Regions from separate parts of the Phaeacidiphilus oryzae TH49 genome, predicted to be linked through region 1. Evidence: riboswitches for the same ligand, from Rfam matches in the RefSeq annotation. Region 1 holds a riboswitch; the other holds the start of a gene.
The links. A riboswitch is a leader RNA that binds a small molecule or an ion and turns the genes downstream of it on or off. The one in region 1 is predicted to bind glycine.
Positions count from the first base shown of each region.

Region 2: it holds a riboswitch for glycine, as region 1 does, so the genes downstream of both, gcvP (aminomethyl-transferring glycine dehydrogenase) here and gcvT (glycine cleavage system aminomethyltransferase GcvT) in region 1, are expected to answer to the same signal.

Region 1 is NZ_JQMQ01000005.1:2,478,207-2,482,409, reverse strand. It holds gene glyA (serine hydroxymethyltransferase) at 1-136, opposite strand, end outside; gene gcvH (glycine cleavage system protein GcvH) at 193-570, opposite strand; gene gcvT (glycine cleavage system aminomethyltransferase GcvT) at 706-1,830, opposite strand; glycine riboswitch at 1,893-1,984, opposite strand; glycine riboswitch at 1,990-2,106, opposite strand; gene BS73_RS14865 (enhanced serine sensitivity protein SseB) at 2,167-3,027, shown strand; gene BS73_RS14860 (enhanced serine sensitivity protein SseB C-terminal domain-containing protein) at 3,103-3,888, shown strand.
Region 2 is NZ_JQMQ01000004.1:13,198-17,400, reverse strand. It holds partial or broken gene gcvP (aminomethyl-transferring glycine dehydrogenase) at 1-1,858, opposite strand, end outside; glycine riboswitch at 1,899-2,019, opposite strand; glycine riboswitch at 2,020-2,115, opposite strand; gene BS73_RS35680 (PRC and DUF2382 domain-containing protein) at 2,324-3,739, shown strand; gene BS73_RS00205 (DNA polymerase IV) at 3,803-4,203, opposite strand, start outside.

The DNA of each region.
Region 1 (4,203 bases):
CGACCGGCGCGAAGTTCTCGGAGGCGATCATCTCCAGGGTGGACTGCTGGCGGTTCAGCTCGGCGTCGACCGCCGTGGCGACCTCGGGGTCGAGCTCGTGCAGCGACTGGTTGAGCAGGGAAGAAGAAGCGGACATGCGGATGGGCCTCCTGCCGTGGTGCGCTCGGGCGCTCCGGGGGGCTGGCTGTGGGGTCAGTTGCCGGTGTGGGCCGCGTACTCGTCCGCGCTGAGCAGGCCCTCGGGGGCGCCCGCCAGACGGACCTTGAACAGCCAGCCGTCCTCGAAGGGGGCGGAGTTCACCAGCGCGGGGTCGTCCACGACGGCCTGGTTGACCTCGGTGACCTCGCCGTCGACCGGCGAGTAGAGGTCGGAGACCGACTTGGTGGACTCGAGCTCGCCGCAGCTCTCGCCGGCGGTCACGGCCTGCCCGACCTCGGGCAGCTGGACGTAGACCACATCACCCAGCGCGTCGGCGGCGAAGGCCGTGATGCCGACGGTGGAGACACCGTCCTCGGCGGCGGTCAGCCACTCGTGTTCCTTGCTGTACTGCAGGTGCTGCGGGTTGCTCATGACGGCAATTCTCCAGGATGGGGGAGGGGTACGACGAAACGGGGAGCGGGGGTGTTCCACTCCCTGAGATGGCGCCCCGTCAGCTGGCGGGGCCCGGCGGGTACGACCCGGTTCAGTCTGCGGGATGCGGAGCTGTCAGCGGGCGCGCTTGTAGAAGGGGAGCGCCACGACCTCGACCGGCTCCCGGCTGCCGCGGATGTCCACGGCCACCTGGGTGCCGGCGGCGGCGTGCGCGGCGTCCACGTACGCCATGGCGATCGGCTTGCCCAGGGTCGGCGAGGGGGCGCCGGAGGTGACCGAGCCGATCACCGCGCCGTCCTCGGCGGTGACCACGGAGTAGCCGGCCCGCGGCACCCGCCGTCCCGGGGAGACCAGGCCGACCAGCACCCGCGGCGGCTCGGCCGCGGCCTGCTCGGCCGCCGCCTCCAGCGCGGCCCGGCCGACGAACCTGCCCTCGTTGGCGGTCTTCTCGAACTTGACCACCCGGCCGAGGCCCGCGTCGAACGGGGTCAGCTCGGTGGAGAGCTCGTGGCCGTAGAGCGGCATCCCGGCCTCTAGGCGCAGGGTGTCCCGGCAGGCCAGACCGCAGGGGACCAGGCCGGCCTCGCGGCCGGCCTCGGTCAGGGCGTCCCACAGGGCCTCGGCGGAGGCGGGGTCGACGAAGAGCTCGAAGCCGTCCTCGCCGGTGTAGCCGGTGCGGGCGACCAGCGCCTCGATCCCGGCGACGGTGGCCGGGAGGGAGGCGTAGTACTTGAGGCCGTCCAGGTCCGCGCCGGTCAGGCCGCTGAGGATGCCGGCGGCCTCCGGGCCCTGCACGGCGATCAGCGCGTAGGCGTCCCGGTCGTCCCGGACCTCGGCGTCGAAGCCGGCCGCGCGCTCGGTGAGGGCGTCCAGCACGGTCTGCGCGTTGGAGGCGTTGGCGACGACCAGGTACTCCTCGTCGCCGGTGCGGTAGACGATGAGGTCGTCCAGGATCCCGCCGTCCTCGCGGCAGATCATGGTGTACCGGGCGCGGCCCACGGCCAGCGGGGAGAGCGAGCCGACCAGGGCGTGGTCGAGGAGGGCGCCGGCCTGCGGGCCGGCGACGGCGATCTCGCCCATGTGGGAGAGGTCGAAGAGGCCGGCGCGGGTGCGGACCGCGTTGTGCTCCTCGCGCTCGCTGCCGTAGCGCAGCGGCATGTCCCAGCCGGCGAAGTCGGTCATCGTCGCGCCGAGCGCCCGGTGGCGGGCGTCGAGCGCGGTACGGCGGGTGGTGCTCATCGGGGCGGTGCTCCCGTCTCGGGGCATGCCGTTTCCGGGCATGCGTAGGCAGGGGCTCCCCGTCTGTCGTCTCGACCTGAGAGCTTCACCGCGCGCCCGGGCGGGCGGGGGCTTGCACCGTGGGTGGGAACCGCAGGCGGTTCCGCTTTCCAGATCTGCCTCGCCCGTGCGGTAGGTGGGCCTGAGAGATTCCGGGGAGGACTTGCTCCTTCGGCGCCGGCCGCGGCCGGCCCCGGGCGGGGCTGGCGGAGGTCCGGACTCTCCCGCACGGGTTCGAGCGGCCTATGTGAAATTGAAGACGGCGCTCATGATTGCACGTGGGCTAGGGTGCCCGCTATGACCTACCCGCCAGAAGGAATGCCCGTCGACCACGCGCACATCCCCGGGCAGCAGCACGCCGCTCCCGCGGGCGCGTACGCGGGTTCCCACACTTCCGGCGGCAGCCTCGGCGGCTGGCCGGAGAACGAGCTGGAGCAGGTGCTCTCGCTCGCCAGCGGCGACCCCGGGGCGACCCCGCGGGTGGTCGAGGTGCTCGGCCGCAGCCGGGTGTGGGTGCCGCTGCCGAACGGCGGCGACCCGGCCAGCGACCAGCTGAACCTGCCGAGCATGGAGCTGGCCGGCCAGCTCTTCGTGCCGGTCTTCAGCTCCGAGACGCAGCTGCGGACGGGCAGCTCCGATCCGTCGATGCCGTTCGTGGTGGCCCCGGTGCGGGAGTTCGCCCGGGGGCTGCCGGTGGGCGTGGGGATCGCGGTCAACCCCGGCGGGGTGATCGGCATCCCGATTCCGGCCGAGGGCGTGCGGACGCTCTGCGGCGGCGGGGAGCACGAGAACCCGGAGGGTGCGGTGCGCCCGGGCGCGGGCGGCGGCTCCCGGGTGTCGCTGCGGCAGCCCGCCTCGCACGAGGACCCGGTGGAGTTCCTGGCGGCCGCGGCGAGCGAGTTCGCGGGCGTCCCGGTGGTGCTCACCGCGCGGCGCGCGCTGGCCTCGGCCGAGGGCGAGCCGGAGAAGATGTACGTCGGCGTGGAGCTGGACGGCTGGCAGCCGGCGGACCAGGAGGCGGCCACCCTCGCCCTCGGGCGCGCCCTGGGCGCGGTCCCGCTGCCCTGGGAGGTCAACATCGTGCTGCTTGACGTGGCCCAGGACCCGGTCGGCGACTGGCTGCTGGCCGAGGTGGCGCCTTTCTTCGCGCGCGGCTGACGGGTCCCGGGGCCGGGTTTCGCCCGGCGCTACCCTGCTGGCAGGATCAGCGCACCGCAGAGGAAGGGGACGACCGTGGCCGGCGGCCTCGCAGCAGGCGACCGCTTCCCCGACGTGGCGTCGGACGAACGGCCGGGACCGCCGCGGGCGGCGGCCGACCTCGGCGCCGCGGTCGACGCCCTGAGGTCCGCCCCTCCCGGACGCCCCCGCCTGGAGGCGTACGAGACGCTGCTGCGCGCCGTCGCGGACGGCACCCTCTACGCCCTCCTCTGGCACGGCGAGCCGGGCTCCCCGGACGCCCAGTACGGGAGCATGGAGGTGGCCGGCTACGGCTATGTGCCGACCGTCAGCTCCCCGGCCCAGCTGGCCGCCTCCGGCTGGCAGCGGGCCCACGAGGCCTGCGGGGGGCGGGAGTTGGCCGCCGTGCTGTATCCGAGCCGGTGGGGCCTGTGGCTGGATCCGCACGCCGCCGGCGGCGGCGTCGGCGTCCCCTGGGCGGACCTCCGCAGGGTGGCGCTCGGCCTGGACCGGCTGCCGGCCGGGCCGCTGGAGATCTCCGAACCGGCCGTCGCGGCCGAGCCCTTCTACGAGGCGCTGAAGCGCGGTGCCCGGGCGGTCCCCGGGTTGCGCGCGCTGCGGCGCGCCTGGGTGGCCCCCGCTCTGGGGGAGCCGTATCTCGCGATCGGCCTCGAACTGGACGATCCGCACGCCTCAGCCGACGACGCCCGGGCGATGGTCCGGCGCGCGCTGGCCGAGGCCGCCCCCGCGGACTGCCGGGTGGCGGTGCTGGCCGCCCCGGACGAGGACGACTCGGTGGCCCTCTGGATGGCCGCCGGACCGGCGCCGTTCTACCGCCGGTGACAGTCCTGTTCCACGGTCCCCGGCCGCAGCCGGAATTCTTTCCTCCGGATGGGACGGCGGTGCCGGGTGAGACTCCGGTGAGAGCCGTTTCGTCACGGAACGTGATTACCTGAATTCACCGCAGAACTTCTCCGCACAAAGGGCTCCGGGCCGGCCGTAACCGGCTTCGGCGAGGACTGTCACTCATGTCCGTGGTGGCATACCGCGCCTCACCTGGGGAGATGCCGCCGAACCCGCTCTGAAAGCAGGTATTCGCTGCTCGCGGGCTTGAAATCGGGCAGGTCACGGTTGGGCAACCTTTGCCCGGGAGGACTG
Region 2 (4,203 bases), on a different contig from region 1:
GTCTTGACCACCACCACGCGCATCCCGGCCATCGCGGCGCTGGCCGCGTTGGTGCCGTGGGCGGAGGACGGGATCAGGCAGACGTCCCGCTGCTCGTCCCCGTTGGCCCGGTGGTAGGCGCGGACCGCGAGGAGGCCGGCCAGCTCGCCCTGGGAGCCGGCGTTCGGCTGCAGGCTGACCTTGGCGTAGCCGGTCACCTCGGCCAGCCAGTCCTCCAGCTGGTGGATCAGGGTCAGGTAGCCCTCGGTCTGCCCGGCCGGCGCGAAGGGGTGCAGCCCGGCGAACTCCGGCCAGGTCACCGCCTCCATCTCGGCGGTGGCGTTGAGCTTCATGGTGCAGGAGCCGAGCGGGATCATCCCGCGGTCCAGTGCGTAGTCCCGATCGGAGAGCCGGCGCAGGTAGCGCAGCATCGCGGTCTCCGAGCGGTGGCTGTGGAAGACCGGGTGGGTCAGGTACTCGTCAGAGCGCAGCAGGGCGGCCGGCAGCGAGTCCGCGGCCGCCTCCGCGCCCCCTCCGCGCCGGTCACGCCGAAGGCGCCCCAGACCTTGGCCAGGTCCTCGGCCGTGGTGGTCTCGTCGCAGGCGATTCCGACCAGGTCCGCGCCGGCCTCGCGCAGGTTGACCCCGGCCTTCCGGGCCGCGGCGACGACCTCGGCGGCCTTTCCGGGCACCCGGGCCAGCACGGTGTCGAAGAACGCGTCGTGCACCAGCTCGACCCCGCCGGCCCGCAGGCCCTCGGCCAGCCGTACGGCCTGCCGGTGCGTCCGGCGCGCGATCGCGGCCAGTCCCTCGGGACCGTGGTAGACGGCGTACATCGAGGCCATCACGGCCAGCAGCACCTGCGCGGTACAGATGTTGCTGGTCGCCTTCTCCCGGCGGATGTGCTGCTCCCGGGTCTGCAGCGCCAGCCGGTACGCCGGGGCCCCGTCCGCGTCCTTGGAGACGCCGACCAGACGGCCGGGGAGGCTGCGGGCGTAGTCCTGGCGGACGGACATGTAGCCGGCGTGCGGGCCGCCGAAGCCCATCGGCACGCCGAACCGCTGGGTGGTGCCGACCGCGATGTCCGCGCCCAGCTCACCCGGCGACTTCAGCAGCGTCAGCGCCAGCAGGTCGGCGGCGACCGCCACCACCGCGCCGGCCGCGTGCGCCTCCTCGATCACCGGCGTCAGGTCCCGCACGGCCCCGGAGGCGCCCGGGTACTGCACCAGCACCCCGACCACCCCGCGCTCGGCGATCCCCTCCGGCAGGCCCTCGCTGAGGTCCGCCGTGACCACCTCGACGCCCTGCGACACGGCGCGGGTCTCGATCACCGCGCGGGTCTGCGGGAAGGCGTCCTGGTCGACCACGAAGACCGCGTCCGCCGCGGCCTTCCGGTTCACCCGGCGGGCCAGGGCCATCGCCTCGGCCGCCGCGGTGCCCTCGTCGAGGAGGGAGGCCCCGGCGGTGGGCAGGCCGGTCAGGTCGGACACCACGGTCTGGAAGTTCAGCAGCGCCTCCAGCCGGCCCTGCGAGATCTCCGGCTGGTACGGGGTGTACGCCGTGTACCAGGCGGGGTTCTCCATCACGTTGCGGAGGACCACGGGCGGGGTGAAGGTGTCGTAGTAGCCGAGGCCGATCATCGAACGGAGCACCTGGTTCCGTCCGGCCAGCGAGCGCAGTTCGGCCAGCGTCTCCGCCTCGCCGGCGGCGGCGGGGAGCCCCAGCCGCTCCAGGCTGCGGATCGCGGCCGGGACCGCGGCGGTGGTCAGCTCGTCCAGAGAGCCGAAGCCCACCGAGGCGAGCATCTTGGACCGCTCGCCCTCGTCTGGCCCGATGTGCCGCTGCTCGAACAGGGTGGTGCGATCGGTGTGATCAGTCATGGTGGCTGAGGCCTCCTGGTCAGCGTGACCCGCGGGGACGGCCTCCCCCTCTGTCATCTGCACCTGAGAGCTTCACCGTCCGCCGGTTCGACCGGCGTCGGCTTGCACCGTCGGCGAGGACTCCGGTGGTCCACCGAAGGAGCCCTGCTTTCCAGAGTGACCTCGCCCGGACGGTACGTCTGCCTGAGAGATTCCGGGGAGGAGTTGCTCCTTCGGCGCCGAGCGCTCGCGCGTTCGGACTCTCCCGTCCGGGCTCGACGGTCACCCTCACCCTACCAGTGCGGATCACCTCGGACGTGGCTCCTGAAGCAGTCCGGGATTGGGCCAACTGGTCCAGCGACACGCCCCATTGGGGCCCGAATGTTCGACAACACACCAAATCATGACGTTTCGTATGTTTTCGTACGACGTCAACCGAGTCATGTGATCCCGGTGCCAGCCGGGTCGCCACCCGTGGAGGGCCCCGTGCAGACCGACATCGACCCAAGGGACCTCATCGGCCACAAGGCCGTGGACCGCAACGGCGACAAGATCGGCACCGTGGACGAGGTGTACCTCGACGACGCCACGGGCGAGCCGGAATGGGCCGCCGTCCGGACCGGGATCTTCGGCCGGGACGCCTTCGTTCCGCTGGCCACCAGCGAGTTCGTCAGCGAGGAGCTGCGCGTGCCCTACGACAAGTCCCAGGTCAAGGATTCCCCCGACTTCGGAGCCGGCCAGCATCTGTCGCCGGCTCAGGAACTCCAGCTGTACCGCTACTACGGTCTGGACGTGCCCAGCGAGTCCGGCTCCCGGGCGAACGGCCAGGCCGCCCCCTCGGACGCCTCCGACGCCTCCGACACGGCGGCCACTCCGGCCGCCGCCGCCGCGGTGGGCGGCAGCGCCGCGCACACCGCCCCGGCCGCCGCCGGCGACGCGACCGCCCGGACCCAGGCCGCCGCGGTCCCGGACACCGCGAGCTCGGGGACCGCGAGCTCGGGGACCGCGGGCTCGGACACCGCAGCTACGGACACCGCGCGGTCCGCCGAGCGCACCGACGGCCTGACGGGCGAGCACACCTCGGCAAGCGCTCCCGAGCAGGGCCTGGCGGCGGGTGCGGCCGGCGGAGCGGCGGGCGCCGCCGCCGGATACGCCGCGGCCTCCTCGAAGCCGGCCGAGCACTCCTCCCCCGCCGGCGGCCGGACCTCCGCGTTCTTCACCGGCTCCGCCGGCACCACCACCCCGGAGCCGTCGACGACCGCCCAGACCCCCACCCCGGTCAAGGAGGAGGAGACCCGCGCGGTCCCGCACCTCACCGACCGCGACTCCACCGCCGCCGCGGGCACCGCCAAGCCGGCGGGGGCGGCCGGGACGGGCGCCCCGGAACAGATCGAGGTGGTCTGCCGCGAGGAGCGGCTGGACATCACCACCGAATGGCACGAGCTCGGCCGCGCCCGGCTGCGCAAGTACGTCACCACCGAGAACGTGGAGCGCCGGGTTCCGGTCGTCCGCGAGCGGGTCCGGATCGAGCGGGTCCGGCTGAGCGACGACGAGCGGGCGCAGATCTCCGACCAGGAGATCGAGGAGGCCACTCAGGAGGTCCCGGTCCACGAGGAGCGGGTGGTGGTACGCAAGCACGTGGTCCCGGTCGAGCGGATCCGGCTGATCACCGAGCGGGTCACCGAGGAGGAGGTGGTCCGCGACCAGCTCCGCCGCGAGCAGGTCGAGGTCCACGACGCCGGCCAGGGCAGCCAGGCCGGGCAGTCCGGCCAGTCCGAACGGTCCGGGCAGGGCCAGGCCGCACAGGGCGGGCGCAACGGCGCGGCGCCCTCGGCCGGCACCTCCACCACCCCGTACTCCCCCGGCGCCCGCTACCCCGGCCGTCCGGCCTACGGTCACTGACCCACCCCGCTCCCCACCTCGGCGCCGCACCGGACCACCGGTCGCGGCGCCGAGGCCTGCTGGCTACGCCGAGCCGTCCGACGGGTCCCCGTCCGAGACCAGGCTCAGCGGCGGCGCGGCGGCCAGCGCCGGATCGTCCTCCCGGAAGGTGCGCACCCGCCCGGGCTCGGACTCCGGGGTCTCGAAGCGGACGGTGACCCGCCCGACGCCGCTGCCCTGCACCCAGCCGGGACCGAACTCCTCGTGCCGCACATCCTCGCCGGGCAGCCAGCGGCGGCGCGTCCCAGGCTCGGAACCCGGCTCCCGGCCGGGATGGAAGGCCCGCGGCTGCCCGAACCCCCCGTAGGCCGGGTCCTCGGCCTCGTTCACGGTCTCGGTCACGGCCTCGCCCGCCGGCTTCACGCCCTCGCCCGCCGGCTTCACGGCCCCGGCCGCCGGTTCCGGCGTCGACTCCGATTCCGGAC